DNA from 3 places in the Alkalihalobacterium sp. TH-98 genome. Region 1 is predicted to be linked to each of the others. Evidence: riboswitches for the same ligand, from Rfam matches in the RefSeq annotation. Region 1 holds a riboswitch; each other region holds the start of a gene.

The links. A riboswitch is a leader RNA that binds a small molecule or an ion and turns the genes downstream of it on or off. The one in region 1 is predicted to bind cobalamin.
Region 2: linked by a shared signal. The riboswitch ahead of AC2VNP_RS07800 (ribonucleoside-diphosphate reductase subunit alpha) and the one ahead of AC2VNP_RS02120 (hypothetical protein) in region 1 are both predicted to bind cobalamin.
Region 3: linked by a shared signal. The riboswitch ahead of cobJ (precorrin-3B C(17)-methyltransferase) and the one ahead of AC2VNP_RS02120 (hypothetical protein) in region 1 are both predicted to bind cobalamin.

The regions. Positions count from the first base shown of each region.
Region 1 covers NZ_JBYCKM010000005.1:120,102-130,406, forward strand. Annotated here, with positions in the region: gene AC2VNP_RS02105 (CBO0543 family protein) at 1-528, shown strand, start outside; gene AC2VNP_RS02110 (hypothetical protein) at 1,076-1,531, opposite strand; gene AC2VNP_RS02115 (hypothetical protein) at 1,829-1,996, shown strand; gene AC2VNP_RS02120 (hypothetical protein) at 2,046-2,630, opposite strand; cobalamin riboswitch at 2,821-3,014, opposite strand; gene AC2VNP_RS02125 (RrF2 family transcriptional regulator) at 3,555-4,031, opposite strand; gene AC2VNP_RS02130 (SLC13 family permease) at 4,076-5,851, opposite strand; gene AC2VNP_RS02135 (FAD-dependent oxidoreductase) at 6,145-7,443, opposite strand; gene AC2VNP_RS02140 (hypothetical protein) at 8,725-9,219, shown strand; gene AC2VNP_RS02145 (ion channel) at 9,365-10,305, shown strand, end outside.
Region 2 covers NZ_JBYCKM010000020.1:4,459-14,763, forward strand. Annotated here, with positions in the region: partial or broken gene metE (5-methyltetrahydropteroyltriglutamate--homocysteine S-methyltransferase) at 1-349, shown strand, start outside; gene AC2VNP_RS07795 (acyl-CoA thioesterase) at 439-906, shown strand; cobalamin riboswitch at 1,034-1,230, shown strand; gene AC2VNP_RS07800 (ribonucleoside-diphosphate reductase subunit alpha) at 1,387-3,681, shown strand; gene AC2VNP_RS07805 (ribonucleotide-diphosphate reductase subunit beta) at 3,704-4,750, shown strand; gene AC2VNP_RS07810 (flavodoxin domain-containing protein) at 4,752-5,189, shown strand; gene AC2VNP_RS07815 (RNA polymerase sigma factor) at 5,588-6,049, shown strand; gene AC2VNP_RS07820 (hypothetical protein) at 6,053-7,255, shown strand; gene AC2VNP_RS07825 (MFS transporter) at 7,303-8,631, shown strand; gene AC2VNP_RS07830 (hypothetical protein) at 8,727-8,933, opposite strand; gene AC2VNP_RS07835 (hypothetical protein) at 9,007-9,252, shown strand; gene AC2VNP_RS07840 (MFS transporter) at 9,372-10,305, shown strand, end outside.
Region 3 covers NZ_JBYCKM010000009.1:240,582-250,886, reverse strand. Annotated here, with positions in the region: gene AC2VNP_RS04475 (precorrin-2 dehydrogenase/sirohydrochlorin ferrochelatase family protein) at 1-547, shown strand, start outside; gene bioB (biotin synthase BioB) at 712-1,713, shown strand; cobalamin riboswitch at 2,008-2,183, shown strand; gene cobJ (precorrin-3B C(17)-methyltransferase) at 2,374-3,987, shown strand; gene AC2VNP_RS04460 (sirohydrochlorin chelatase) at 4,020-4,910, shown strand; gene cobK (precorrin-6A reductase) at 4,918-5,688, shown strand; gene AC2VNP_RS04450 (precorrin-8X methylmutase) at 5,689-6,339, shown strand; gene AC2VNP_RS04445 (cobalt-precorrin-5B (C(1))-methyltransferase) at 6,343-7,461, shown strand; gene cbiE (precorrin-6y C5,15-methyltransferase (decarboxylating) subunit CbiE) at 7,440-8,648, shown strand; gene cobI (precorrin-2 C(20)-methyltransferase) at 8,649-9,356, shown strand; gene cobM (precorrin-4 C(11)-methyltransferase) at 9,369-10,160, shown strand; gene AC2VNP_RS04425 (cobalt-precorrin 5A hydrolase) at 10,153-10,305, shown strand, end outside.

The DNA of each region.
Region 1 (10,305 bases):
AAAATATCCCAATTATTTAAACAACTTCATGAAATCAACAACGAGCATATTCAATTATGGACTGAGTATGTTTTATTTACTTGGCAGTGGTGGTTAGGTCTGGGACTTACAATCATTCCGTGGATTGTCTGGGTTATCTATAGAAAAAAAGACAGTACGTTGCGTTTATTGTCGGCTGGCTTTTTTATGATGTTCATCGCGTCTTGGTTAGATTCATTGGGAATCCAATTAGGTCTTTGGGAATATCATTATGAGGTCATCCCTTTTATCCCTGCATTCATACCTTGGGATTTGTCTTTAATCCCTGTTATGACAATGGTCGTTTTGCAAATAAAGCCTCATGTCAGCCGTTATATTAAAGGGTTCCTTTTTGCACTCATTTCCGCTTATGCCGCAGAACCTTTCTTTATCTGGATCGACCTTTATAACCCACTCACATGGGAACATATTTATTCACTCCCGATTTTCTTTATCTTGTATATCGTGGCTCATTTATTGTGTTACGGGAAGTCGTATCAGCCTCTTTAAAATTGGTACCGTTTATAAAAAGGCCTACCAATCACCTGCTTTAATCGAAGGATGATGGAACTACGTGAGGAAAGGAGTGCCTTGGGAAACGATGAGCTCTAGTCCACTTTTTTTAAGAGTAAAGTGAGATATATGACTCGTACAATCCCTTATCTCATATGAACATCCCCTGATCACGCTTTACTGTCTAAAACCCCTTTTTCCACATCATTCCATTAGTTCTATTGATGTATATCCGGTATTTTCCAGTTGTGTGTATATTGTTATAGAATGCTTCTTTAGGTGGTTTAGATGAACAGCCTGAAACAATAGTTGGGTAAAAATTGAAATCAAGGACAGAATTGGGTACATTGGACATGTAGATGATACGGGTGAAAACTTTCTGTACTAGATGGACGACCACGTTTTGTATCAAATTTATAGTTATATTTTAAGTAAAGATGAGATAATAAAAATAGCAGCATCCCTTTACTAGTTAGCCAGAGTAACAGCCGGCTCCACATCGCCCATTGCGTTGAAGAACCAATTGGGTTGAAGAGCCGATTTATCATTCGTTCATATCAGTGGATTTTGGTCTGAGGCTTCCAGATTGAATGGTTGCTTTAATATAGTTTTCGCGTTCTGTTGGTGAATCGGCAAGTCTCCTTAGCATGATCAACTGGCCAACATGAGTCATTGCATCTGCTAAAGGTCCTTGTAGAAGCTGTTCATTCGTTGCTTTCATCGGTTTGTGTTCAGTAAATACTCGGTCCAACTTTTCCAACAACTGGTAAAAACGCTCCGCTTCTTCTTCCCAGCTGCCGACATTTTTCTTTTTCTCGATGTCTTGAAACCAGGAATAAGCTAGTGTTAGTACGTCTGACGTATGGGATAAAATCTCGACTGGTGTGCGGACTCCCTTTCCTGCGTTAAACTCAGGGAAATGTGAAGGTGCATCTTTGATTGCTACAGTTGCCCGATAAGATAGAGTTGCAAGATAATGCCTAAAAAACTGTTCTCCCATATGAATACCTCCTTAGTAAGTAGTAAATAAAAAATAATTAACAGTAAATTAAGAAAATTGCTTAATTTATTTTAGCATATGTCAATACTATTGTTTAATAAAAGTAACTGTTTCTTTTTTAGGCTCTTTTCTATTTCTTTGTGAGCAGCATCCCTTTTCAGTAGTGTGATGTTTATTACAAATAAAGGCAACAAAGTTTACGAAGAATTCCCTTGACAAAGTTAATACTGCTTCTCCCCTATTATTCCTATGAAAATTGAGCTATAATAAAAGTATCCATCTAGAGAGGGTGATTTGATGAAGAAAAATCTGTTTACTAGCGGTGAACAAGTGATAATTAAAGCAACGGATGAAACAGTAACCGTCTCTAAATCCCAATATGTCAAGAACATGAAAAGATATTCATACACCGTCAAAGAACAGCCAGCCACTTTTTTCTTCGAGGAAGAATTGGAGAAAAAGTAAGTTGTGTAAGGATATGGTGAAAGAAAAACACCCCAAGGTCGGGTGTTTTTTAATATATGGAGTATATATTAGCCAGTCTCATAAACTGATTGATTTGATCACTAGATACCCCTTCCCCAAATCTTGACATCATAAAATTATGTTTGTACTGTGTGATATCTGGATCGTCGGTTACCGTTTCATTGAACCTTTGTGATTGCAATAAGCGTTTTAGTAAAGCTTTATATAATTGAAGGTCTCCATCTACCATTTGAAGATCCCAATGCCAAGCATATTCGATGGATAAAATAATAAATTGCTCTAATTGTGGTTCGTTGCAAATGCCGTGAAGTAATTTCTTAGCAATCCCTTCACTTCGATAGGTAGGTGCTACTTCAATTGCTCCAAGTACTTTAATGTACGATAAGGCACTCCAACGTTCGTTTTCTTCTGGATCAAGTATTAACGTGTAGCCAACTATCCAGTCCTCATCTGTTGCAATACAAATTCGACTCCCTCTTTCAAGAGTGGCTAGTAACGCATCTTGTTGTTCTGTTGCCTCTCGAAAACGATTTAATGCCGGATGGAAGGGATAATCGCTCATATATCTGTTAATTGACTGAAGGTCAGAAACCAATTGTATTTGATGTTTCATGTCATTGCTCCTTTTTGTTTTGAAAGTTGAATCACTGATAAGTTAAACCGCACACTCTATGTTTAGGACAATAAAAAAAACTCTCCCGATATCGGAAGAGTAATGACAAATTTAACGGTACTAAACCTATGATGAAAAGAAGATATAGATTGCCTGTACCGTCTCATCTTCTTACTCCCCGAAGAAATTGAAACTTTTGAAAGTAAAGGCAGGTCTCCTGACTTGTGCTTCATTTTACTTTGAGCCTTCCCATACAAGCAGCTAATGCGTTACTTATACAGTGGTTATCTCATTTCATCCACACTTACAGTTGCGGGGACAGTTCTGGACTTACACCAGATTCCCTATTAAGCCGTATTCGACACCTATACTTCCTGGATACAATATGTAGTTGTTGGCTAAAAACAGATTTACGATATGTTGTAATATTATATCTAGAGTTAGAATATTACAACAATCTTTTCTTGCAGGTTGAAAAGTTTGGAGTATGACACTAATCTTTTACTTTTACTTAATAAAATCTATAAAATAAGAAAATAGAGGTAGTAGTGCGATTAGAAGTCCAGCTTGAATAAATGAAAGCTTTAAATCTTTCTTCCAACTGTTTGTTGTACTTTTGCTCATAATTCTTGCGAGAACTAAAAAGAAGAGCCACCAAAATAATAAACTTGGTATTATTATTGTAAAGAAATAAGACATGTCATCACCTATATCTACTTGGAGTGGTTGCTATACCTCTCGTCATAATCTTAATAATTAGTATTTTCAATAAATCCCATGAGTGGCACTTTATAACTTTATTTTAGCTTAAGTATAGGTTCGTTGATAGTATAAAAATCAAAATAGTTTAGAAATCAGAAGAAAGAGTTGTTAACTACCTCTCTTCTTCAGTTGAGAAAAAAATTCTTATTTAGTTAAGTACATCTATTCAGTATCTATTCGAACATCCCTTCGATTACCCCATAATCCATTAAGAAGTTGTTCTTTTTCAATCACTTTATTTTTTAGGATGTCATCTAAAGTAATATTCTCTAATATGTGAGCAACCGTATCCCGAACGAGCCCCCATAATGGTTGGAGTCTACAATTTCCTTCTAGTTCACAAGGTTCATAGGATGTTACACTGACACAACTCATGGGTGCTATAGGCCCTTCCAGTTTTCGGATCACTTCACCGATACATATTTCACTAGGGTTTATTCTTAGTCGATAGCCCCCGCCGAAGCCACGGCGACTTGTAATATAGCTTAACTGCTTGAGTTGCATTAATATTTTTTCTAAATAAGGTGGCGGGACTTGTGTAATCGTACTGATCTCAGAAACGGTCATCACCTTTCCCGCATTTTCTCCTAATGCAATTAATGCTCGTAGTGAGTACTCACCTTTACTTGATATTTTCATTATCCACCTCTTTATTTTAAGACTAGTTTTCTTTCTATCTTGTATTAAATAATCCATACGACATACACAATAATAACTGTAACAATCATGTATAGAATGTTAAGTGGTATCCCGATTTTTAAAAAGTCAGAAAAGCGATAGCCGCCTGGGCCATAGACGATTAAGTTCGCCTGATAACCGATCGGTGTTGCAAAGCTTGCCGACGCTGCAATTGCAATGGTTACAAAGAATGCCATTGGATCCACCGCTAGTTGAGTGGCAATCGCAAGAGAGATTGGTACCATCAGTACGGCTGCTGCATTATTTGTAATCACCTCGGTAAAGACCGTTGTTAATAAGTAAACAACTGCAATCGCGCCTATGATACCTGCCCCTTTTGTGAGTTGAATAAAGTGGTCAGCAATCCAAGCTGCAGCCCCTGTTTGATCAAGTGCGGTACCAATACCAATGGCACACGCAATCAATAATAGGACATCGAATTGTATATATTTTTTAGCGCCGCTTATTGTAATGGTTTTAGTTAAAAATAAAACAATGACTGCTAATACCGCAGCTTTAAACATTGGTAAAATATTAAAAGACGCAAGTAAAATCATAGTTAACAAAGTAGTAAGGGCAATAATCGATTTTTTAGAGTCAACGATTTCGGGTTCTTCAAGCGATGATAACAAGTAAAAATCTTTAGAATTAGACCACCTCGGCTCGAAGTCTTTATTCGATAAAAGTAAGAGAGTATCTCCAGCTTTTAACTTAATATCCCCGACTTTGTCATTAATCCGTTCGTCATTTCGATGGACAGCCACTACCCCTGCCCCATAAAAACTGCGAAACTTGCTTTCTTTAATTGTCTTATGAACAAGAGAAGATCGGTGGGAAACGACAGCTTCAACTAAAGATGCACTGCCGTTTTGTAAATCTTCTAATTTTAGATCCGTTCCCGTTTCAACGTTTAGCCCTTTAATGTTTTGAATATCGACAATCGTTGTTAAAACTCCGGTGAAAATTAACCGATCTCCAGCCAATAATTTTTTATACGAAGGAACAGATGTTGTTCGTTCTCCATTCCGGATCAATTCAATTAAATATAAGCCGCTTAAATTACGTAAACCAGCTTGTTCAATTGACTTTCCAATAAGTGGTGAATTTGTTTCGACGGTCGCTTCTGACAAATACTTTTTCGCATCCTCTCCAAACGTATCTTCTGAAGATTTTCGATCCGGCAACAGTTTATAGCCAATGGTGGCCATAAATAAAATACCAAGCAGTCCTGCTGGCAAGCTGACTATCGCTAATTGAAACATCGAAAAACCAGCAAACCCTTTTTCAAGCATAAAACCATGAATAACTAAATTCGTCGAAGTTCCGATGAGTGTCAACGTTCCCCCAAAAATCGTTGCATAAGATAGCGGCATGAGAAATTTAGAAGGTGAAATGTTTCGTTCTTTACACCATTTTCGGATGACTGGCGTAAACATGACAACAATCGGTGTATTGTTTAGAAACGCAGATAAACTTGAGATCGGTACCATCATTTGCAGCAATGATTTTCGTTCACTTTTTCCAGAACCTAATGATTTTGTAACAATGTTATTTAATACCCCACTTTGCTTAATCGCACCAGCGACAATGAATAATAGGGCGACGGTTAACATCCCTTCATTGGAAAAACCTTTTAATGCATCGGCAGGTGATAAAATCCCGCTTAATAATAATACAGCTAAGGCGCATGCGACGATAAAGTCTGGCCGTGCCACTTCTCGGATCAGACACACCAACATTCCAAGTACAACAAAAATAACGAATGCAATTTCAAAAGTCATGTTCACGCCTCCAGTAGTAGCTGCCTGTTCCCCTATCTAATATTAAATCAATAAAACCTATTAGTTTAGTATGGATTAAAGATAAAAAAAAGGCTAATACTTCAATAATTTGAAAGTATTAGCCTTTGGTGTTTCCAATCAGCTTCTCGTATTTTATTTGTTAATTATTATATTATTCAAACTAAACATAGTTGTCAACTATGAATTAAAACTATTTTTTATAATAATTTTGTGGTTAGGATAAGAAATAAAAAAAAGAAAGCACTCAATGATGAATGCTTTCTAACCTAGACCTATTTATTTAATATTAATTTACATACATCATAAGCACTTGAGAATGATAATTCAGATAACTGGCCTTGTCCTTGGCACCAGTCTCCAGCAAAGAAGGTATTGCGATAATCTGGGAAGTAAATCGGCATCGCTTGTTGGTTCATATTCCATTTAATTTCTTGGACAACTGCATTCTTTGAAATACGTGGAACAGCTAAATTTTCCCGCCATCCGGAAAAATGTTTATCATACAACGCTTCGATTTGTTGCTTGTATTTTTCTAAAGCTTCGGTATTGCCGATGTCTTCATCTTTTAGGTAAGCAACTGCTTGTAGGAGTTGTCCGTCTTCCGGTATACATGTTTCATCGTAATACGATATATCTGTAATAAACATTTGATTTTTTCGATCGTAAATATACGTGAATGGACTTTCTACTCGTTTCGAAAGCCCAATATCATAAACGAATACGTTTGAAGATTTATATTTCGCATAATGACTGACCCAATCTTCAATCTCAGTATCTTTAAAAACTTTCAGTAATTCTTTCGGTGGAATTGCAAAGACAAACTCATCGGCTTCAAACTGCTCTTCACCAAACATAAGCTTCGTCACTTTATTTTTGGTCGTTTCAACTTGTTGAACTTTTGCTTTTTCATATATTTCCCCATCGTTCTCTTTAATGACGCGAACGAACTCATTAATTAACGCCTGCCACCCGCCGCCGATATACGCAACCGGTTTATTTGTAGTAAAGATCCTTTTATAGTATTGGAAAAACACCTCTGAAGGTATTTGTTCAGGTTCACTTGTAAAGAAATTGGATGATGCGAGTGTTAACATCATCTTTTTGACGTCTTCACCGATGTTCTGCTTTTCTAACCACTTTCCGATCGATTGGTGTGGTACACCCGAGTCGATACTCAACATCGTCTTAAAGACTTCCCAAGCAAAGACAATTTTACCAGGAGATGAAAGGATTTTCGTTTTAAAAAGACCGCGGACATTAGAAGGCACATGACTTAGTTCTTCACCTGAGTCGTATCTAGCTTTATATGGATTAAAATCTTTCCATTCAATATTAAGTTTAAGTTCGTTTTCAAAATTTTTAAGAATCGAAGTGTCTCTTCCATAAATGGCGTGTGCACCAAAGTTAAAATTAAACCCTTTAATGGGAAGAGTGACTGCTCTCCCTCCAAGCTTTCCACGTTCTAATAGTGCTACTTTTTTTCCGTTAAAGGATAAAAATGCAGCCGTAGCTAGACCCGCTAGACCTCCACCTACTACAACAACATCATAAGATTTCAATTGTTCCTCCATGATAACCTCCAATATGTAACCCATTACATATTCATTTTTCAGAATTATCTCTAATTCATTATACTTGGATAAAATTAGTTGCACCTTTATGATAGTACTCTGAATTAGAGAAATCAATGATTTACCACTATGAAAATAGTATAAATTTTAACTGGCTTGCCAAATATCATAAAGTAATTGACCTGACCACGATATAAGAAAAAGAAAACGACTGTCCGTGCTGACAGTCGTTGTGTATTATTATCATAAACTTGTTGCTCGTGAACTTTCTCATGATAAAGGAGAAAGAAATAGGTTTCTACTTGGTTAACGACAACTCATAAAAGTAATCATGCGAGGATAGCGTCTAATTAAAAATTTTAGAATACAAGGAATTAATAAAACTAATGTTTGTTATATTGAATGGCGGATCTTTTTTTGAGACTAGAAAGATTGGACCTTTGAGTAGTCGTTTTGTTAAAGGAATTTTAAATCTCAGTACATAAAAGATCGCTGTCCCTATCGACAAGATCCATGTTAAGGGTGCATTTTTGGTATGCAAATAACTGTATATATACATTTTTAAATAAATTAAGCCTGACCAATAAATATTCCATCCATGTTTAAATCGAATTAATTTTTGTTGAGCGACCACATGCTCTAAATAGGTAGATATAAAAGTCCACTTTAACACATGAACAAATTGATCCGTCGAGGTTTTAGGGAATTTAGCTAAACTTGATAAAACAACCAAAGGTGTAGTAACAAATGTATGAACGGCTCGAATGATACGCCAATCTATTCCTCTTGGTCGGAATTCCCATAAAAGATACCTCTTACAGATGTAGTAATAAAAAGCATTAAAAAAACTGATGAACCCTACCTCTTTATAGTGTCTGGGTAGATGTTTTAAGGATCCTGCTGTTGCAAGAATTAGTGTAAAGAGCATTAGTATAACCTGGTTCTTTTTCATGATGATCCTCGCTTTATCATTTCTCATTCGTAGCTCACTCATTACATATATAATTACCAATTAATTTACAAATCATGTGAAGAATTCTAAATACCGTTAATTACTATTTAAATCTTGTTTAGTTTAAGGTTCATTTTTAGCGTTGTCGGAATCGTTGTGAATAAATCTTTAAGAATAGTAAGGAGTGTTATTTTATATCTAGTCGGCTCAGGTTCATAAAAAGTCAATTCTGTGAATTATCTGTAAATAGTTAAAATCTTCTATACCCAAAAGGTGAAGATGTGGTATTATAATTCTTAATATTCTAAAAACATTAAGGGTGTGAAGACATGGACCATTATGATGATAAAACGAAGCGGATGCTGAAAGAAGTGAAGGAATATTATGGCACGATACCAATGACGTATTATGCTGTGGCAGACGCTGGACTTTTACCGAGACTTTGGGCATTAGCTGGAGAAACGTTCAAGTCCGGTGCAGCAACCCATGAAGATAAGCGAATTTGTGCTTCGGTTGTCGCTCACACTCTCGGGATTCAAGAGCTGCTCGTGGCACATTTGATGATACTAAAGCGCTATGGCTGGAACCGCCAACAATTTGATGAACTATTAGAAGAAAACTACCCGGCTCGGATGAGTGATAAGCAAATCCTATTGGCAAAACTGGCAAAAACGTTAGCTGTTAACCCGGCAAATGTCGATCGTGAGTCGCTTCGTTCCCTTCAAGAACAAGGAACGACTAAAGAAGAAATTGCAGAAATCATAGCACTCCATGGATTTGTCCGTTACATGGCAACGTTCGTGAGTGTTTATGAAATGGCTTAAACTGGTTAATTGCATTAAATTGGAAAGCTTATTGTACGAACCGCTCACCTTCTTTTTGAAGCGTGGGTGGTTTTTTTGTTGGTTGTTTAGGTTATTTGTTTTTTTAATTGGTAATAATTTCTGGTGAAAGGATGGTATAAGAAGAATGTTGATGATATTTGAACTAATGAAAGTGGTTGTAAGAATTCGCAAGCTTACTTTAATTATCATTACGATTATTTTTTTAATAGGTAGTTCTTACATCATTCATTGGATTGAGCCTGAAGTCTTCTCCACTCCCTTTATTGGGTTTTGGTATGTAATGACAACGGTAACGACTACTGGTTATGGAGATTTCGTTCCTGAAACAACTGTAGGTAAGGTTTTTGGGCTTTTTTTATATTTTTTTGGTATTGGTTTAATTGGTATCGTTATCGGAAAAATTGTTGAAGGCTTTGGGATTTATCGTAAATTAAAGGAGGAAGGTAAATTGAAGTATAAAGGGTCAGGACATTATGTCATTATTGGGTGGTCTAATAAAGCAAAGCATACGATGAAAGAAATACTTGCTATTGATGATCATTCAAAAATTGTTTTAATTGACCTTATGCCGAAATCTCCTATGGATGAGGAAACATTATTTTATATCCAAGGCGACCCTACTGACAAGGAGGTGTTGGAGAAAGCAAATGTACTGAATGCCAAGGCGGTATTAATTTTCACGAAAGATAATGTAATGGACTCGATTGCTGCGGATGGAAAGTCATTAATCATTGTCTCCTCAATTGAAAGTTATGCGAAGGAAAAGAACAAAGAAATCTATACATTAGTTGAAATACTGAAGGAGAAGCATATTCCAACGTTTGAACATGCTAATGTAGATGAGTTTATACTCGCTGACGAGGCACTATCAGATTTAATGGCAAAATCAGCTGTACATAGAGGATCAGGCAAGCTTGTGATGAAATTATTGAGCCGAAAAAGCGGTGTTGATCTGTGGAAAATCAATAAACACCAAGAGTGGAAAACTTATAATGATGCTTTCGAAGACTTAAAGAAAGCGGGCGCAAACCTCATATCGGATCGAAATGATTTTAATATACTAAC
Region 2 (10,305 bases), on a different contig from region 1:
CTATTGCGAGTTCAATGATTTTATTTAGCCAATAGGTGCTCTTAATGCAGATGTAATTTCAATTGAAACATCAAGAAGTCATGGTGAATTCATACAATCTCTAAAACAAAATCCATATGAACTTGGGATTGGGTTAGGTGTCTACGATATTCACAGCCCGCGTGTCCCAAGTGTTGAAGAAATTAGTACGATCCTAGAAGAGAGCTTAGAAGTTATTTCTAAAGAACAGTTTTGGGTGAATCCTGATTGTGGTTTAAAAACACGTCGTGAAGAAGAAACAATTGCATCGTTAAAAAATATGGTCGAAGCCACTAGGAAGCTACGAAGCGTTCAAGAACAACCTGTTTAATAAAATTTATGAAGCATTTTAGCCCACTTGGTTTAAAATGCTTCTATTAAATTAAATTTCGCTGTTATTAATACATTGGAGTGATTTTAATGAAAACAACCTTATTGACTGATGTATCAAGGACCGTCCAAACAAAGTTAGTCCTGCCTGCTGATACAAATCATCTAGAGACTATTTTTGGAGGGACCGTTTTATCGCAAATAGATGAAATAGCTGCTATTGCTGCGATGAAACACAGCAAGCATGTTGTCGTAACGGCATCCATTGATCGGGTGAATTTTGTTTCTTCTGCAAAGGTAGGAGATATTTTATATTTAGAGGCTGTTGTAGTCTCAACAGGAAGAACATCGATGGAAATTTACGTAAAAGTTGAATGTGAAGATTTACAAACGGGAGAGCGAACAATTACCACTACCTCATTCTTAACAATGGTTGCAATTAATGAACGAGGTGTTCCAGTACCAGTCCCAGGTGTGGTCCCTGTTACAGAAGAGGAAAAAGAGTTATATAACCATGCACAAGAACGGAAGAAACAACGTATAAACTCAATTCTATAACTAAATCATAGAACCAATATGAGATTGACTATAACATGATATATTTATAAAAAAGATTGAAATTTGCTAGACTTTCTTTTACTATATACAATATATAGTGTTTTTTTGTTTGTAGTTAACTAAATATTGATATGATGGAATGATAGGTGTCTGATAATAGACTTAATAGGGAATCTGGTGAAAGTCCAGAACTGTCCCCGCAACTGTAAGTGTGGATGAAATGAGGTCACCACTGTATAAGTTCACTTAATTGGTGCTTATATGGGAAGGCTCAGAGTAAAGAGAAACACAAGTCAGGAGACCTGCCTATTCTTTCCAAAAGTTTCATTTCTTCGGGGGGTGAGAAGTCGAAACGGTGCAGAAAATTTCTTTACATATGTCAATTTGTGCCGTTTTTACGACAGTTACTCTTCCATTATCGGAAGAGTTTTTTTATTTTATCTAGCTTTTTAACCGAAAAAATCACCAAGGGAGCTGAGTATGATTAAACAAATAGAAACACAATACACAAGTATAGTGAAAGCTATTAAGGAAGCGTCTGAACGGTATTCGATAGACGTTACGAAGCTAATAAACCGTATTGAGGAATTAAGCGGTCCAGATATAGAAAACGAGGCCAACCAACAAGCGTTATTTTATGCATTAAATCAAATTTCAATGGATGAACCAGATTGGACGTATGTTGCAGCAACTCTATATTTGAATGAATTATATAAGAAAGCGTCAGACAACCGCGGCTATGACCAAACACAAAAGTATGGTGACTTTTATCACCTTATCAAGATGTTAACTGAAAAGGGGATTTATTCGCAACAATTATTAGAACGATATAGTATTGAAGAAATTAACGAGCTGAGGGAGGAAATAGAACCCGAACGTGACAGCTTGTTTAACTTTATTGGTCTTTTCCTACTGGCAGACCGGTACCTTGCAAAAGATCATGACCAAAACTTATACGAGTTACCGCAAGAACGTTTTATGATCATTGCGATGACCTTGATGCAGGACGAAAAAGGGGGAAATCGCTTATCTCTAGTAAAAGAAGCCTATTGGGCATTAAGTAATCTTTTTATGACAGTGGCAACGCCTACATTAGCTAATGCAGGGAAGAGTTTTGGTCAGTTATCGTCTTGTTTTATTGATACAGTAGAGGATTCGTTAGATAGCATTTATTTAAACAATTGGGATATCGCTAGGTTAAGTAAAGATGGAGGGGGGATAGGAGTATACTACGGTAAGGTTCGGGCACTGGGTTCTGATATAAAAAAATTTAAAGAAAATTCTTCTGGGGTTGTTCCGTGGATCCGCCTCATTAATGATACAGCAGTGAGTGTTGATCAACTCGGTCAACGTCAAGGGGCAGTCGCTGTTTATCTTGATCTTTTTCATAAGGATATTATGAATGGGTTTTTAGATTTGAAAACAAATAACGGCGATGAGCGAAGAAAAGCACATGATATTTTTACAGGTGTAACAGTACCAGATTTGTTTATGGAGAAATTACAAGAAGTTGATGAAACTGGAAAGAGTAGTGGAGTTTGGCATACATTTTGTCCACATCAAGTAAAGGAAATGATGGGATGGCAAGATGAAAGAGGAGCTAAATTAGGGTTAGAAGATTTTTATGATGAAACAGATAGAAGGTACTTTAAGGAGAAATACGAAGAAGCGGTAAACCATCCATTACTGCCTCGAAAAACATATCGAGCGATGGATGTCATGAAACGAATAATGGTTGCTCAGCTAGAAACAGGGACTCCATTTATGTTTTATAGGGACGAAGTAAATCGTCAAAATCCAAATAAACATATAGTTGCTAAAGGGCGTACATCCATTTTTTGTAGTAATTTATGCACCGAGATTACTCAAAATATGTCTGCAACGCAAATCGTTAACGAATATCGAGATGAAGATGGAAACATTGTGATCGTTCGTAAACCAGGTGACTTTGTCGTTTGTAATCTGTCATCTATTCATCTACCTAATGCGGTGAAGGCGAATGCATTAGAACGGTTAGTCCGAATCCAAATGCGCATGCTAGATAATGTTATTGACCTTAATACCATTACGGTGGGACAAGCGCAAGTAACCAATAAAAAATATCGAGCCGTTGGTTTAGGGACATTTGGCTGGCATCATTTATTAGCAATTAAAGGCTTACACTGGGAGTCTCACGAAGCCGTTCAATACGCAGATGAGCTGTATGAAACGATTGCCTATTATACGATACGGGCGTCACTGGAACTCGCTAAGGAAAAAGGAGCCTATAGCCAGTTCGAAGGTTCTGAATGGCACACCGGGGCTTATTTTAAACGAAAAGGTTACAATTCTATTCCTTGGTTAAACGTGATAGAAGAAGTAAAAAAATATGGCGTCCGGAATGGCTGGATGATGGCTATTGCTCCTAACTCGTCAACAGCTAAAATTGGTGGTTCAACTGATGGGATTGATCCGTTGTACGCTGTGGAATATGCCGAAGAAAAGAAAAACTTTAAATTTATCGTAACGGCACCCGAGTTAACTCATATTACGTATCCGTATTATCAAAAAGTACGACATGAAATAGAACAGAAGTGGAGTATTAAGCAGAATGCCGCTAGACAGCGACATATTGATCAATCAGTTAGCTTTAACTTATATGTTCAACATAATGTAAAAGCGTTAGATTTATTAAACCTTCACCTAGAGGCTTGGAAGCAAGGGCTAAAGACGACCTATTATGTTCGAAGCACTTCGCAAGCTGAAATGGATGAATGTCAAGCTTGTCACAGCTAGAGGAGATTTAGGAGGACCATAAATGAATATACACAGTGAGTTAACAAAAATTAAATTACTTAACCCAGAATTCCCTAATAAGTCAACAGGCATCGTAAATGGAGAGTCATCTGGAATATTAAATTGGAACGATATAGCGTATCCGCAAATGTATGATTTTTATCATGTGTTATTATCTAACTTTTGGAAAGCTCAAGAAATTAATATGCAAGATGATATTAAACAATGGGATCAGTTAACGATAAAAGAAAAAGAAATTTTTTTAAGAATTAATACACAATTAGCATCTCTCGATAGTCTTCAAACACCGACGATGACACACGTGATGGACTATGTGACAGATCCTAGTTTTAAAGCGATTTTTGCAGTCATCGCACAACAAGAAGCGGTCCATAATGAATCGTATTCCTATATATTAAGTTCTCTTATTCCTTTAGATGAGCAAATTGATCAATTTAATCAAGCGAAAGATGATCCATTAGTACAGAAAAGAAATGAGCTTATATTGGAGTCGTATGAATCCTTTCGTAAGAACCCTACCTTACAGAATTTATTTTCCTTATGTGTAAACTCTATTAATCTAGAAGGCATTTATTTCTATGCAGGATTTGCGTTTTTCTATAACCTTGCCCGTCAGCAGAAAATGTTACGTACGAGCACGATGATCAGTTACATTCAAAGGGATGAAATGCAACATGCATATTTTGTTTCCCAATTTATCAGAATTTTAATGACAGAAAACCCAGAGCTCAACTGTGAAAAAAACATTCAATATATATATAAAACCATCGGCAGTGCAGTAGAACTAGAAAAAGAGTGGGCGCATGCCATTTTAAAAGGCATACAAGGCATTGATTTATCAGAATATGACAGATATGTAGAATACTTAGCGAATAAGCGGTTTCGTCAGCTAGGTTTGGCGAATTATTTTGAAGAACGAGATAACCCTATGCCGTGGATTCATATATTTAGTGATGAAATGATGAATGAAACAAAGTCGGATTTCTTTGAACAAAAATCAAGAACCTATACAAAAGTGAGTCAGTCGAACGGATTTGATGAATTATAAAATGAAAGTTGCAATGGTTTATACATCAATTACAGGAAATACTCGACAGCTAAGCGAAATGATTTACCGAGCCTTTAAAAAGTATAATTTAAATGTTTCGTTGTATTCTATCGAAGAGTTTCAGGTCACGACAATTGAACATTACGATGGACTCGCAATTGGTACGTATACGTGGGGAGACGGGGATATACCACAAGAATGGACTCATTTATATGAAGCTATCGAAACAAAGAATGCAAAACATATAAAAACAGGTGTTTTTGGTACAGGAGATCGGTTTTATCCTAACTATTGCGGAGCCGTTGACCACTTCCGTGATATGTTGTTTGTTCATACAGACTTAGCAGTAACTTTAAAAGTCGAATTAACTCCACAAGACCAAGACCAAATTCGTTGTGAAAAGTTTGTAGAGTTGTTTGTTCAACGGATGCATGTGTAGTAGAGTAGGTAATTGAAAAACTACAGACTGCTACATCATTATGTCTGCGATCACCACTCAAGTCATGTGGAGACCAGTCGTGTTGATAGAACAGGTTTAGAGAAGATTACATATTCCCTCAAACTATTAGTTTGGGGGAATTTTTTGTGAAGGGTGTCTTACATCTCTGAGAAACAACAAACTCACTAAGGGGAACCACTTATATTTTTAGTCTAAACGAATGAGTTGCTAACATTCTTTTTTGTTTTTATTAATTGAAGTGAGAATACTATAGATATAAAAAAATTTTTTCAAACACTTTGGTCGTTTCATTCGTTATCCTTATGAAGTATGAAAAAATTGAGTTTATTCAAATCGTAGTTTAAGTGAAATTTTATAAGTTAAAGTGAGTGGTGTAAGTGAAAGCGAGTGATGTTTATAACAGTTTAAAAGATGATCTTCATCGTTTTGCCAGGTCCATTGCCAGGCATGAACAAGAGGCGAATGATCTTGTGCAAGAGGCACTTATCAAATTATTAAGTGAAGAAAAAATTCACAGTCTGCCTTTGCATAAGCAGCGGGCATGGTTTTTTCGAGTAATGAAAAATCAGTTGATTGATGCTCGTAGAAAAGAAAAGCGAACGACCTCATGGGAGGAAGAACTAGATTTTCCAGTGCAACATATAGTCGGAAATCATCTTGAAATTACTGAATTATTGTCCCATTTACCTAATGATTTAAGTGATTTAATTTTTAAGAAGTATTGGTTAGGCTTATCAAGTCAAGAAATCGGTAAACAGGTAGGAATACCTCCCTCATCTGTACGCTACAAGCTTCATATCGCAATAAAACGTTTGAGAATAATTATTGAGGAGCGATAACACATGAAACAAACAATTGGAAATATTGGTGTACTTAATTTAATGAACGCATCAGAAGCAAGTGTTGAGAAAATTGAACGAATTGAAAATGTTGGATTAGTTATTTATCGGAAGGAAAATGCACATTTGGTAACTTCTTTAAATATTGGGAACATCGGAAAAGGTATTGAAGTACCTGATGGATATCAGTTATATAGCGGGATTTTAATGATCGATGAAGCATACTTACGATCAATTAATGCGCCTATCCAATTAGTTGTGAACGGTATGGTGATGTTCGACAAAAATGTTCAAGGGCAGCATATAAAAGGTGACTTTTTACAATTACTGGTGAGTGGAAAGATTTTTTGCCCAGCTCACCTCTCTGGCAAGGTGAGTCAGCTTTTTTCAAACGGTTCAATGATGATTGAGACTTATGAAGGAGAATTACCGAGAATTGAAAATGGAAAATTTACACTTACAAATTCTTTTCTTTTAGCGATTGAGCCTTCCAGCCATTTAATCGTAAATGGAATGCTTCAATTCAGCCAGGATTTAGATATGGATTTATTTTGCGAAAAAATTAAGAAAATGGAGATTAACGGGCTTATTTATATGTATGAAAATCAAGAAGCTTATTTGTATAAAAAAACGTCTTCGTTGTCTTCATGTGTTGTTCGAGTGATTCCGTCGGGATATGAATTAATAAAAAAACAACTTAGGTTAAATGCAAGATCAATTAAACGATTGAAACATGGAAACCTTTATACTCAAAAACCTATCATTATAGAAGCGGATGTTATACGAGATGTGTTTTCTCAATCAATTGAAAACATTCATTCAACTTCCGTTATTATTTGTCACGAAGACATTGAAGACTTAGTATATGAACGTTGTGTAGAAGTAGAAACAGAAGTGCTGACTTATGAGAATACATTTGTTTTTATCGAAGGTGAGGAAGAGTGGACGAATGACCAATTTCTAGCCCTTGAAAAACCGATGAATTTCATCGTAAATGGTCAATTAACCTTAAACAGCGATGTGACGGAAGAAGTGCTCTCAACCAAGATCTTAACATTAGACGTTTTAGGTGAAGTAATTGTTCCAGAGAAAAAAAATATAGGTACGTTACAAAAACTCGTTCGATTGAAAACGGGAATAATTAGAGAAGAAAGATCTATTGAAAAGGTATCTTTCATCCAAAACTTAGGTGAACTTTCCCTTTAATAAATAGGCTCTTTCCAATAGGGAAAATGACTAGAAGAGGAATGGATATGGATATTAAAAGTTTTAACATGTTTTTATTAATATGGGTGGGCCAATTTGTTTCTGTCATCGGAACTAGTTTGACTTCATTTGCTTTAGGTTTTTGGGTCCTAACAGAAACAGGTTCGGTTACACAGTTCTCTATGATTATTCTTTCTATAGTACTTCCAACGTTACTTTTATCACCATTTGCAGGTGTCATTATTGACCGGTTTTCGAGGAAGAAATTAATGATTATGAGTAATAGTGCAGCTGCGTTTTCAACCATAATTATTCTAGCATTAGTTTTGACAGGTCATTTGGAAGTTTGGCATATTTACGTAACAACAGCGTTAGCGTCTAGCTTTAATACGTTTTTAATGCCAACCTACCAATCGGTGATTTCTTTATTGGTCCCAAAACATCAGTTAGGTCGAGCAAATGGCTTAATTCAGATAGGAGAGTCAGCCTCAATTATTATTGCACCAATGTTGGCTGGTTTTCTAGTTCATCTATATGGGTTGCAAGCAGTTATCTTTGTTGATTTGGCAGCATTTACCTTAGCGGTAACAACCTTAATTTTCGCTAAAATACCTGAACTTGTAGAGAAGCGATCTACTAAATTAGACACAAAACAATTTATTATAGAAGCAAAAGAAGGCTGGCAATACGTAATGAAGCAGCCTGGGTTTAAGTGGTTATTATTCTTTTCTGCATCGATCAATTTATTGCTCGGATTTGTGAATGTCCTGCTTCAACCATTAATTATTTCGTTATCATCAGAACAAACATTGGGAATTGTTTTATCGATCTCAGGTTTTGGAATGCTTCTTGGAGGGATAGTAATTAGTGCGTGGGGTGGCCCGAAAAATCGAATTCATGGTGTTTTCTTCAGCTGTGCTATCGCAGGTATTATGATCACTTTTGCTGGTGCTGCAACGTCTATTATTTTTATTACGGCTAGCTTCACATTATTTCTCTTTCTTATCCCAATTATCAATTCATGCAGTCAGGCCATCTGGCAAAGTAAAGTTGATCCTGCGATCCAAGGTCGTGTTTTTACTATAAGAAGGATGCTGGGTACTTCCCTTTATCCTTTAGCAATCATAATCGCAGGTCCTTTAGTCGACCATGTGTTTAACCCTTTGCTGAGGCAAGACGGACTTCTTGCCAATAGTTTAGGTCAGTTGATAGGCGTAGGAGAAAGCCGCGGCATAGGATTACTATTCATTTTCGTTGGATTATTATTTGTCATGGTGACAACTATTGTTTATCTTCAGCCTAGAGTTAGAAATATTGAGACAGAGGTTCCAGACGCAATTGTGGATGAAAAGGGATTGTTATATGAAAATGTGTAATATGATACGGAAGAAGTTGAGAGAGGACAGGCAGCATTCTTGCCCTCTCTCTTGTTTTAATACTTAGAGAACGAAAAATTAAAATTATAGGGTTATCAATCCTCAATACATCGGGCCACTGGTTCTTTACACTTTTTACAGACTCCTTTAAGGAGAATGCCGTCTGAATCATCATGTATACTATAATTGATAATGGTTGTAACGCCACAGTTAACGCAAAATACATTACTTAGAATTTTCTGTTTGAAATCATCAGGAATTGCTTTCCATTTACGTATAGCATTAATATCTATCGTCGACATTTTATGGCTCCTTCCTTTGTAGTATCAATAAAATCTACCATCATGATAAAGAAATAAGTAGGGGGAATTTTAAATGCAACATTATAAACATGGTTTAAGTATAACCGATTTTCAGAGTACACAACACAATACAACCTTTGTGACCTTCTCAGTGTACGATGATGTTATGGGCAAATCTTTTGAAGGTGAAGTTAAGTTTTTAGGTGGCAGGCCATTTGGGGATATCATTCATGAAGACAGATCTCCCTTATCAACTGAGTGCAGACAATTTGTTCAAGAGACATTGTTGAAAAAATATAACAATACGGAGTTCTATTAATACAGCTTTCAGTACAAAAATTAAACAATTTTTACGTTAATTTTATTTTACCTTAAACAACATCTTGTAGTATGGGGAGTATTCATCAGAAATAAGAGGAGTGTTAGGGTGCTGGAAACTTGAGTAAAGAAACAAATCAAACAAAGCCGGTAATTGTTATATCGTTAGTAACAGCTCTTTGTTTATTGGGAGACTCCATGCTTTATATTGCTCTTCCTATTTATTACAAAGAGGTGGGACTTCAATCGTTGTGGGAAGTTGGTCTAATTCTCTCATTAAATCGATTAATTCGGATTCCTATAAATCCTTTGGTCGGTTGGTTCTATCGTAGAATGTCTTTAAGAATAGGAACGTTTTTAGCTGTTATTCTAGCTATAGTAACTACAGTGGGGTATGGAGTTGCCTATGGTTTAGTGGCCTGGATTATTCTTAGGATCCTTTGGGGAGTCGCCTGGTCATTTTTTAGATTAGGAGGATTTTTTACAGTCATAGAATGCTCAACTGATGCGAATCGCGGAAAGTTGATGGGGACTTATAATGGTCTTTACCGGTTAGGAAGTCTTTTTGGTATGTTAGTTGGTGGTATTTTAGTTAGCCTATACGGTATCAGTGTAGTAGCTATTATTTTTGGTTTGCTTATGATATTGGGTATCCCGTTTGTTTTGGTGATGATGCCAAAAGGAAAGAAAGAAGCAGCGCCCAAAAACAAAATGAGGAAATTTTCTTATCGTTGGATGACAATACCTGTCTTAAAAGTTGTTGTGACAGGATTATTATTAGCCTTTCTTATTCAGGGAATGTTTGCTTCGACGATCGCTCTAGTGATGAGTCGTCATTATGGTGAAATCATCATACTATTTGGTATAACACTAGGTGTTACAGCTCTAGCTGGAATACTACAAGGGATCCGATGGGCTTGGGAGCCTTTTCTAGCCATTTGGTTTGGTAAGGTATCTGATGGACAGAGAGGCAGATTACCGTTATTTATTGTATTTATGTTGTTGGGCGCCGTTTGCCTATGGCTGATGCCCATTCAGATGCCTATTTATATTT
Region 3 (10,305 bases), on a different contig from region 1:
AATAGTAAGTCATGGGGCTAAGTTAACAGTCGTCTCACCTCAATTAAGTGAAAACCTAATAGAGTTAGTTGAAAATCAGTCGGTTCAATGGATTCAATCTGCATATAATAAAGTGTTTCTAGATCAAGCATTTCTAATTATAGCAGCTACAAACGACCCTGAGGTAAATTTAACCGTTTATCAAGATCGAAAACCAAATCAGTTAATAAATATCGTAGATCAACCTGACTTAAGTGATTTTCACATGGTGTCTACCTTACATAGAGGAAGGCTTACGATTTCTGTTTCAACAGAAGGAGCAAGTCCAATGTTAGCAAAGAAAATTGTCAACCAACTCAGTGAAGAGTATGGACAAGAATATGAAGAGTATGTTGAATTTTTAAGGGAGTCGCGAAAAGAGATTCTAGAAAACATTAGTGAAAAGAAGGTATGTCATCAGTTTCTTAATGAGTTGATCACCGATGAGGTCATTTATAATTCGGAGAGAAAAATATGGTTTGAAAAGCGTATGCAACAATACATGGAGATGGAAGAGGAGCGGTCATAATGGCTGCTCATTTTTTCATTTATCAACTATAAACATCAAAAAACTTGTCTTAATGGGGTAATTGGACCTTTTCACTGCCTAATAATATGGTAAATAATTCTTGTCAACCTCACTATTTAATGTTAACTTATATTAAAAGATAGTTGACGAAAGGTTGGGAGAAAATGACGACAACAACATCAACAAAAAGTATTTGGGAACAGTATGCAGATAAAGCGTTAAATGGCGAATTACTAACCATTGAAGAGGGATTAAGTATTCTTCAAGCAGATGATGATGAGGTTTTACCGATTATGCAAGCCGCTTTTCGTGTAAGAAAACACTATTACGGAAAAAAAGTAAAACTAAATATGATTTTTAATGCAAAAAGTGGGTTATGTCCCGAAGACTGCGGTTACTGCTCACAATCGATCGTTTCAACAGCACCTGTTGAAAAGTATTCGTTACTAGATAAAGAGACTCTAATCGCAGGTGCCAAAGAAGCTATGAACAGAAAAGCTGGTACATATTGTATTGTTGCGAGCGGGCGAGGTCCTACTGAAAAAGAAGTTGATCAAGTTATTGATGCGGTTAGTGAAATTACGGCGACAATGCCCCTGAAAATCTGTGCATGCCTAGGAATTTTAAGCGATGAAAAAGCTAAAAAGTTAAAAGAAGCAGGGGTTCATCGTTATAACCATAACCTTAATACACATAAGGACAATCATACAAACATCACTTCAACTCACTCTTATGATGATCGTGTAAATACGGTTGAAGAAGTGAAGGCGGCAGGTATGTCTCCTTGTTCTGGCTGTATTATTGGGATGGGTGAGACAGATGAGCAAATTGTTGAGATTGCGTATTCATTACGAGAAATTGATGCTGACTCCATCCCAGTGAACTTTTTACATGCGATTCCAGGAACTCCACTAGAAAACTACAAACGGACGAAACCGATGAAATCACTAAAAGTACTAGCCTTGATGCGTTTCATAAACCCTTCAAAAGAAATTCGGGTTTCTGGAGGAAGAGAAGTAAACCTTCGTACATTGCAACCGTTAGCGTTATTTGCTGCAAACTCTATATTCGTAGGTGATTATTTAACTACGAAAGGCCAAGCAGTTACAGAAGACCATAATATTATCGAAGATTTAGGCTTTGAAATAGAAGAGTGTGCTCTATAATCAATCGACAATTTTAGAGGATTTTCAAAAAGTCCGGGAAAAATAGCTGTCGAAACTCTTCGTCAGCTTGCTCCTACGCTCCTCACGTATTTACACTATACGTTCCGGTGCTCGGAGGCTACGCTTTCTCGATTTTCTCGGCTCTTTTTGTCCTCCTTATTGAACTCGACATATTTAGATAATTTTAAAAATAGATTGACAAACCTTTATCTTTTCCATTAATCTTTTAATACAATCACATATGTTGGGAAAGGGTAAAGATTTTAACAGTGTTCGTGTTCATTACATGAATTTGTAAACAATTCTAGTAGAATGCTATTAAGATCTTTAAAAGGGAAGTTCGGTGAAAGTCCGACGCGGTCCCGCCACTGTAATTTGGTTGTAGTCTATTAAACCACTGTTCTATGAATGGGAAGGAATAGATTGCACTAACCATGAGCCAGGAGACCTGCCTTTTCTAACAACACTGTCTGACCTACGGGAGATAGGGAGGTGTTAGAGAGCGGATTTTCTGAATTTAATTATTCATGCGAATTATTTTATTTGGGCGGAAGTTATGAGCATCTCTAACCATTACTCTATGGTTAGGGGTGCTTTTTTATTTGGTGTATTGGTGTATTGCTTTATAAAATAAATCAACCATTAAAGGAGAGGAAGTAGATGCAGCGAGGTAAGCTACTAATTATCGGATTTGGACCTGGTAGTGAACAGCATATGACCTTTAGAGCGAAAGAAGCCATTTTAGAAGCCGATTCCATCATCGGTTATAGTACATACGTTGATTTAATTCGTCCGTTAATTACAAATCAAGAAATTGTACGCACAGGTATGACAGAAGAAGTGAGTCGAGCACAAGAAGCTGTTCGCCAAGCGGAAACAGGAAAAAAAGTAGCTGTCATTTCTAGTGGAGACTCAGGTGTTTATGGTATGGCTGGCCTTGTGTATGAAGTTCTCATTCAAAAAGGCTGGAAGGAAGAAGGGGGTGTTGAGGTAGAAATTATACCTGGCATTTCGGCTATCAATTCCTGTGGATCGCTATTAGGAGCACCAATTATGCATGATGCATGTACGATTAGTTTAAGCGATCATTTAACGCCGTGGGAATTAATAAAAAAGCGAGTGGATGCTGCTGCTGAAGCTGATTTCGTAATCGCGTTATACAATCCACGAAGCGGGAAAAGAACAAGACAAATTGTCGAGACACAAAAGATTTTATTAAAGTATCGTTCACCAGATACACCAGTTGGATTGGTGAAAAGTGCTTATCGAGAAAGAGAACAAATTGTTATTACTGATTTAGAACATATGTTGGACCATGAAATAGGGATGTTAACCACGGTTATTATCGGAAATAATTCTACGTTCATCTATGAAGGAAAAATGATTACGCCAAGAGGGTATCAACGAAAATACACATTGAATGAGACTGAACAACAACTTAAACCACATGAACGGCTAAAAAAAGAAGCAGAACCTTGGGCACTTCATGGGGGAGTAGAAGATGAAAGACTGATAGCTGACAGACCGCTCAGTCCGCGCATTCTAGCAGAAGAGGCGCTTTCAAAACTGGATATTAAAACAAAACCACTAGAAAACAGCCGACAAAAAGGAAACGAGTTTCAACAGGAAGACATTTTTGAATTTGCAGTTTCACCTGGGATTGCGAATAAAAAAATAACACCGCAACAATTGACAGCATTGGTAGAAACGGTAGGAGAGGGAGCAACACTTGAGTATACACCAGATCACTTAATCAAAGTTTCAGTTAAGACATCCAATCCAAATAAAATAACGGAAAGTTTGGAGAATACAGGCTTTCTACTTCTTCCAACAGGTGATGTGGTCAACATAAAGGCATGTGATTTTTGTGACGGTGAAAAAGCAGACTCGATTCCACAAGTAGAACAACTTCAACAACTAATCGGCGGAATGTCTGTACCAAAGCAAATAAATATTGGATTTAACGGCTGTGGAATGGCGTGCTATAGTGCACCAACAAATGATATAGGGATCATATATCGTAAGAAAGGTTTTGATTTATTTTTAGGAGCTAAAACAACAGGTAGAAATGCTCATGTCGGACAGCTTGTTGCTGAAGGATTAGAAGGAGGAAAGCTTGTCGACCTTGTTGTTAACATAGTAGAAGATTACAAAAATCGAGGGTTACCAAATGAGCGCTTCCATAAGTTTTTTAAACGAGTACAAGTTGTTGAAGGATTTTATTACAAAGAAGTTCCCGAGCAAGTGGTAGTAGATATGGCTTGTGGGGATTAATAGACGTTGCTAAATAAAAAGGAGGAAACGCAATGAATGCAATTTTATTTATCGGTCACGGTACAAAAAAGCGGGAAGGTAATGAACAACTTCTTCAATTTGTTGAGTCAATGAAAGGGGAGATACCGTATCCAATCGTTGAAACTTGCTTTTTAGAGTTTTCCACTCCAACAATACGTGAAGGGATAAAACGATGTGTGGACCAAGGAGCAACGAAAGTTGGCCTCGTTCCAATGATGTTTTTTTCAGCGGGGCATGCGAAAATACATATCCCGGTTGAAATTGATGAAGCAAAAGCCATGTATCCTCATGTCGAATTTAATTATGGTAGACCAATCGGTGTTCATGATAAAGTGTTTGATATTTTACAATCGCGTCTACTTGATGTTGGCTTTTCTAACGAGAAAGGAAAAGAAGATGTCGGTATTTTATTAGTCGGCCGCGGCAGCAGTGATGCAGATGCGAATAGTGAGCTATACAAGATAGGTAGATTGCTTTCTGAAAAATTAGATATGGTTAATGTCGAACTGTCATTTATTGGTGTAACTTCACCTACAGTTGAAGAAGGTGTTGCCAGATCAATAAAGCTAGGAGTCAAGAACATTTATATTATTCCTTACTTTTTCTTTACAGGGATATTAATGGACCGAATGTCTGAAAAGCTTCAAACCTTTCAAGTTGAGTATCCAGAATTACATTTTTCGATGACTGAATTTTTCGGTTTCCATCCTATTCTGAAAACGATCTTTGTTGAAAGGGCACAAGAAGCACTGCAAGGTAAAGCAAAACTCAATTGTGATGTTTGTTCGTACCGCATACATGCAATGGAACATATGGATATACATCATCACCACGACCATGACCACCATGATCATCATGGGCATACTCATCATCACAACCATCAGCATGAAGTTCAAAGGTAGGATGAAGATGATTTATGTAATAGCTGGGACAAGTGATGCAAGAGAATTGGCGATAACACTTAGAGACGCAGGTCATGACATCATTGCTTCGGTCGTAACAGATAATGCGGCTATTTCTCTTCGTGAAGCGAATATTGAAACCGTTGTTGGAAGACTAACCGCTGAAGAAATGGAGGCATTCATTGAACAAAGAGGACTACAAATGATCGTCGATGCTTCTCATCCATTTGCGGAAGAAGCATCAAAAAATGCAGTTGAAGCGAGTCGTATCTCACAAGTACCTTATATACGCTATGAAAGGGAAGAGTATCAGGGTCGTACTGGACAGATTACGCATGTTTCTTCTTATAAAGAAGCAGCACTGCTTGCCAAAGAGAAAAAGGGGACGGTTATGCTTACAACTGGAAGTAAAACACTTCGAATTTTTACAGAGCAATTATTGAATGTTGATGGGATTCGATTAATTGCAAGGATGCTTCCACGTAAAGATAACATGGAAAAATGCGCGGAATTAGGTGTTGAACAAAAAAATATTGTAGCCATTCAAGGTCCTTTTTCTAAGGAGCTAAACATTGCACTGTTTAAGCAATATAATGTAACGCTTATGATTACGAAAGAAAGTGGTAAGGTCGGTTCTGTGGACGAAAAAGTTGAAGCTGCTAAAGAACTAAATATACCGATTGTAATGATTTCAAGACCTGAATTAGACTACGGTATTGTTTGCAGGACTTATTACGATGTTTTAGAAACGATAAATCAAAAAATTGAGGTGCTATAAATGGATTTTCAAACAGAATTTAAGCCGTTAACCGTACAACCACAAGAAATTGAAGGATTGAGTTTTCAAATGATCACTGACGAGTTGGGTGTACACCATTTTACAGAAGAACAATATCCAGTTGTTCAGCGCATTATACATGCGTCTGCTGATTTTGAGTTAGGACGTAGTGTTGTATTTCATAGAGACGCAGTAGAAGCAGGAATTAAAGCAATTCGATCGGGAAAAAAAGTGGTCGCTGATGTACAAATGGTTCAAGTCGGGATTAGTAAACCTAGAATTGAAAAGTTCGGTGGGAGTGTTCATGTGTATATCTCTGATCCAGATGTTATGAAAGAAGCAAAACGTCTGAATACAACGCGGGCAATTATTTCTATTCGGAAAGCTATTAAAGAAGCTGAAGGTGGAATTTTTGCGATTGGTAATGCACCTACTGCATTACTAGAATTAATTCGTTTAGTAAAGAACGGTGAGGCCCGACCAGGACTTGTTATAGGGATGCCAGTTGGCTTTGTATCAGCTGCTGAATCAAAAGAAGAACTGGCTAAATTAGATATCCCATTTATTACAAACATGGGACGTAAAGGAGGAAGCCCAGTTACTGTTGCTGCATTAAATGCATTATCACTTATGGCTGAAAAGCAGGGGTAGAACATGAAGAAGAAAGTTGAAAAAGACCCGAAGGATATGCGGCATGGATATACAACTGGTGCTAATGCGACGGCAGCAACAAAAGCCGCCTTACTTTCACTCCTCTTGCAAAAAGAAGTGAGACAAGTGTCCATTCGTTTACCTGTTGGTGAAGTGGTAACTTTCAACATGGAAAATGTAAGATTTAATGAACGTGAAGCTAGCGCAACAATCATTAAGGACGGTGGGGATGATCCTGACGCAACTCATGGAGCACAAATTATCGCGACCGTTCAATTAAGTCTGGATGAAGGTATCCATCTAGACGGAGGTGTAGGTGTCGGAAGGGTAACAAAGCCTGGTTTACCAGTAGCGGTCGGTGAAGCTGCCATCAATCCTATTCCACGAAAAATGATCATTGAGGCTGCTATAGACGTATTAGAGAAATTTTCTCTCGTAAAGGGTGTAAGTATTATCATTTCCGTACCGGATGGAGAAGAAATTGCGAAGAAAACATTAAACGGCAGGTTAGGTATTATTGGAGGAATTTCAATATTAGGTACGAGAGGGACGGTTGTACCTTTTTCAACTTCAGCATTTAAAGCGAGTATTGCTCAGGCGATTCAAGTAGCAGTTACTAACGGATGTGATCACTTATTTTTAACAACAGGTGGTAGAAGTGAGAAGTTTGCCATTGAAACTCATCCTGAAGCTAAAGAAGAAGCTTTTATTGAAATGGGTGATTTTGTCGGGTTTGCTTTAAAGCAATGTAAAGCGAAAAGGGTAAAGAAAATAACGCTTGTAGGAATGATGGGGAAATTTTCAAAAGTAGCTCAAGGGGTCATGATGGTGCACTCTAAAAGTGCGCCGGTTGACTTCAATTTTCTGGCTGAAGTAGCAAAAGAAGCGGGAGTACCAAGCGAATTACAAGAAGAAATTCGTGGGGCTAATACAGCATCCCAAGTAGGTACTCTCATGTTGGAGCATGAATACCATGCCTTTTTCTCAAAACTATGTCTATCAATAGGACATATGAGTATTAAAGAAATTAAGGGCGGTCTGGATATAGAAGTCTATATTATATCAATGAATAAAGAAGTATTAGGAAGAGAGGTTGTAGTATGGGACAACCCATTAAAGTGATAGGGATAACGGATGGCGGAAGGACTAGTATTTTACCAATTTACGAAAAGTGGATTAATGAAAGTGAATGTTTAATAGGGGGAGAACGGCATCTGAGCTTTTTCCCAGATTTCAATGGAGAGCGTATTCCATTGAAAGGTAACCTAAAGGCTGTCGTAGAGCGGCTTCAGTCTTCAACGAAAAGTTGTGTTCTGTTAGCTTCTGGAGATCCTTTATTTTACGGGATTGGTAGTTATCTATCAAAAAAAATCCCCGTCGAAATCTATCCTAATGTCAGCTCAATTCAGGAAGCTTTTGCTGAAGTGCAAGAAAGTTGGCATGACTGTACGTTTATTAGTGTTCACGGGCGGACAATGAAAGGATTAGCTCAAAAGGTTGATGGCAAGGAAAAGGTGTGTCTGTTAACAGATGAAACGAACACACCAGCCGAAATTGCTAAGTATCTTCTTTCATACGGGATGAGAGAGTATGATGCCTATGTAGCAGAAGCTCTTGGTGGAGAAAATGAAAAAGTTGTTTCACTTTCTTTAGAAGAAATGTCTGATTATGAAGGGCACCCACTTAATATCGTTATCTTAAAGCAGAATAGAAAAGGGCCAACCTGGTCAATTGGAATATCCGATGATGAATTTAAACAAAGAAAGCCCGATAAAGGACTAATTACAAAAAAAGAAGTACGAGTTCTAAGTTTAGCTGAATTAAATATTCAAGAGGACTCAACCATATGGGATATAGGCACATGTACAGGGTCTATGGCAATTGAAAGCGCAAGAATTGCTAGACAAGGTAAGGTATTTGCGATTGAAAAAAATCAAGCAGACTATGAAAACTGTCTAGAAAATACGAAGAAGTTTCGAACCGATATTACAGTGAAATGTAGTAAAGCGCCAGAAGGCCTAGAGGAGTTTTCTGATCCAGATGCCATATTTATTGGCGGAACAGGTGGAGAAATGAGAGAACTATTAAGAATCTGTGATGAACGTTTAAAAGAAGGAGGACGAATAGTTCTCAATGCAGCGACGATTGAGACTCTATATCTAGCCAATGAAATATTTCATTCTCTAGGGTTTGAGACATCGATTAACCTTGTCCAAATTTCAAGAAGTAAACCTATTTTACATATGAACCGTTTTGAAGGTTTGAATCCAATTTACATTATTACAGCCACAAAGAAGGAGGAGCAATAAATGACACTCGGAACCGTGTATGGCGTCGGGGTAGGCCCAGGTGATCCGGAACTACTTACGATTAAAGCCTACAGGATGCTTAAAGAAGCAGATGTTGTTGCTTACCCAAAGAAGAGAAAAGGTAGTAAAAGCTATGCTTATCAAATCGTAGAACAATATATCGATACAACGAATAAAGAAATGCTAGGTCTCGTGTTTCCAATGACAAAAGATCAAGAAATTCTAGATAGAGAGTGGCGGACGATTGTTGATCAAGTATGGGAGTGTATTCAACAAGGAAAAGATGTTGCGTTTGTAACAGAAGGGGACACGATGTTATATAGTACATTTATTCATATGTACCGCTTAATGAAAGAGCTTCATCCAGAAGTTAATATTGTATCCATTCCTGGAATATCGAGTGTGAATGGGGCTGCATCAAGACTCGGTATACCACTTGCGGACGGTGATGATTGGACAGGGATTATTCCAGCAACGGACAATCGGGATGACATGAAAAAAGCGCTACAAGATCATGATGGAATGGTGTTCATAAAAGTAGCTAAAGTATTACCGATGATGATTGAACTATTAGAAGAGCTAGATTTAATTGATAAAGCGACAGTCGTCACAAAAGTAACGTCAGGTGAGGAATATATATGGAAAGATGTTCGTGAACTAAAAAATGCTGAACTAGAATATTTAACGTTAATGTTAGTAAGAAAGTAGGTGAAACGTTTGTTGGAAGCTAAAGTCTATATTGTAGGAGCTGGACCAGGGGATCCAGAACTAATAACAGTCAAAGGGCAAAATATTTTAAAGCAAGCGGATGTCATCTTATATACAGACTCTCTTGTGAACGAACAGCTTATGGATGTGGCAAAACCAAACGCACAAGTTTTAAAAAGTGCCGGTATGAATTTAGAAGAGCTTGTTGACTGTATGATAACAAATGTTAAACATGGGCGAAGTGTAGCACGCGTTCATACAGGTGACCCTTCTGTTTATGGTGCGATCTTAGAACAGATGCGCTATTTAAAACGTGCTGATGTTGATTATGAAATCATTCCAGGTGTCAGTTCAGTTTTTGCAGCAGCAGCTGCTGCACAGATCGAGTTAACGGTTCCTGAATTAACGCAAACCGTTATATTAACGCGTGCTGAAGGACGAACACCAATGCCAGAGAAAGAACAATTACGAGATCTTGCAAATCATCATAGTTCGACCTGTTTGTTTTTAAGCGCGACGCTAATTAAGAAAGTAGTAAGAGAATTTTTAGAAGCAGGGTGGCTTGAGACGGATCCAGTAGTCGTAGTCTATCGTGCCTCGTGGCCAGATCAAAAAGTTGTGAAAACGACGTTAGGTCAATTAGATGAAGCAATGAGAGCAGAAGGCATTCGTAAACAAGCAATGGTTATCATCAGTAAAGCAGCCAATGAGGAACTATTAATGGAAGAAGGAAAATATGAGTCTAAGCTCTATGATAAATCGTTTACCCACGGTTTTCGAAAAGGGGAGTCCGTTAATGGATAACATTGCAATCGTTGCCATTACAAAGCATGGAGTCGAACTCATTCGAGAATTAAGTACATTCATGCCAAAAGCGGATTTGTACTACATGAAAAAGTTTGAACGGGGGGATGAAACCGAGAGAAATATTCACTTATTTGAAGGTTCG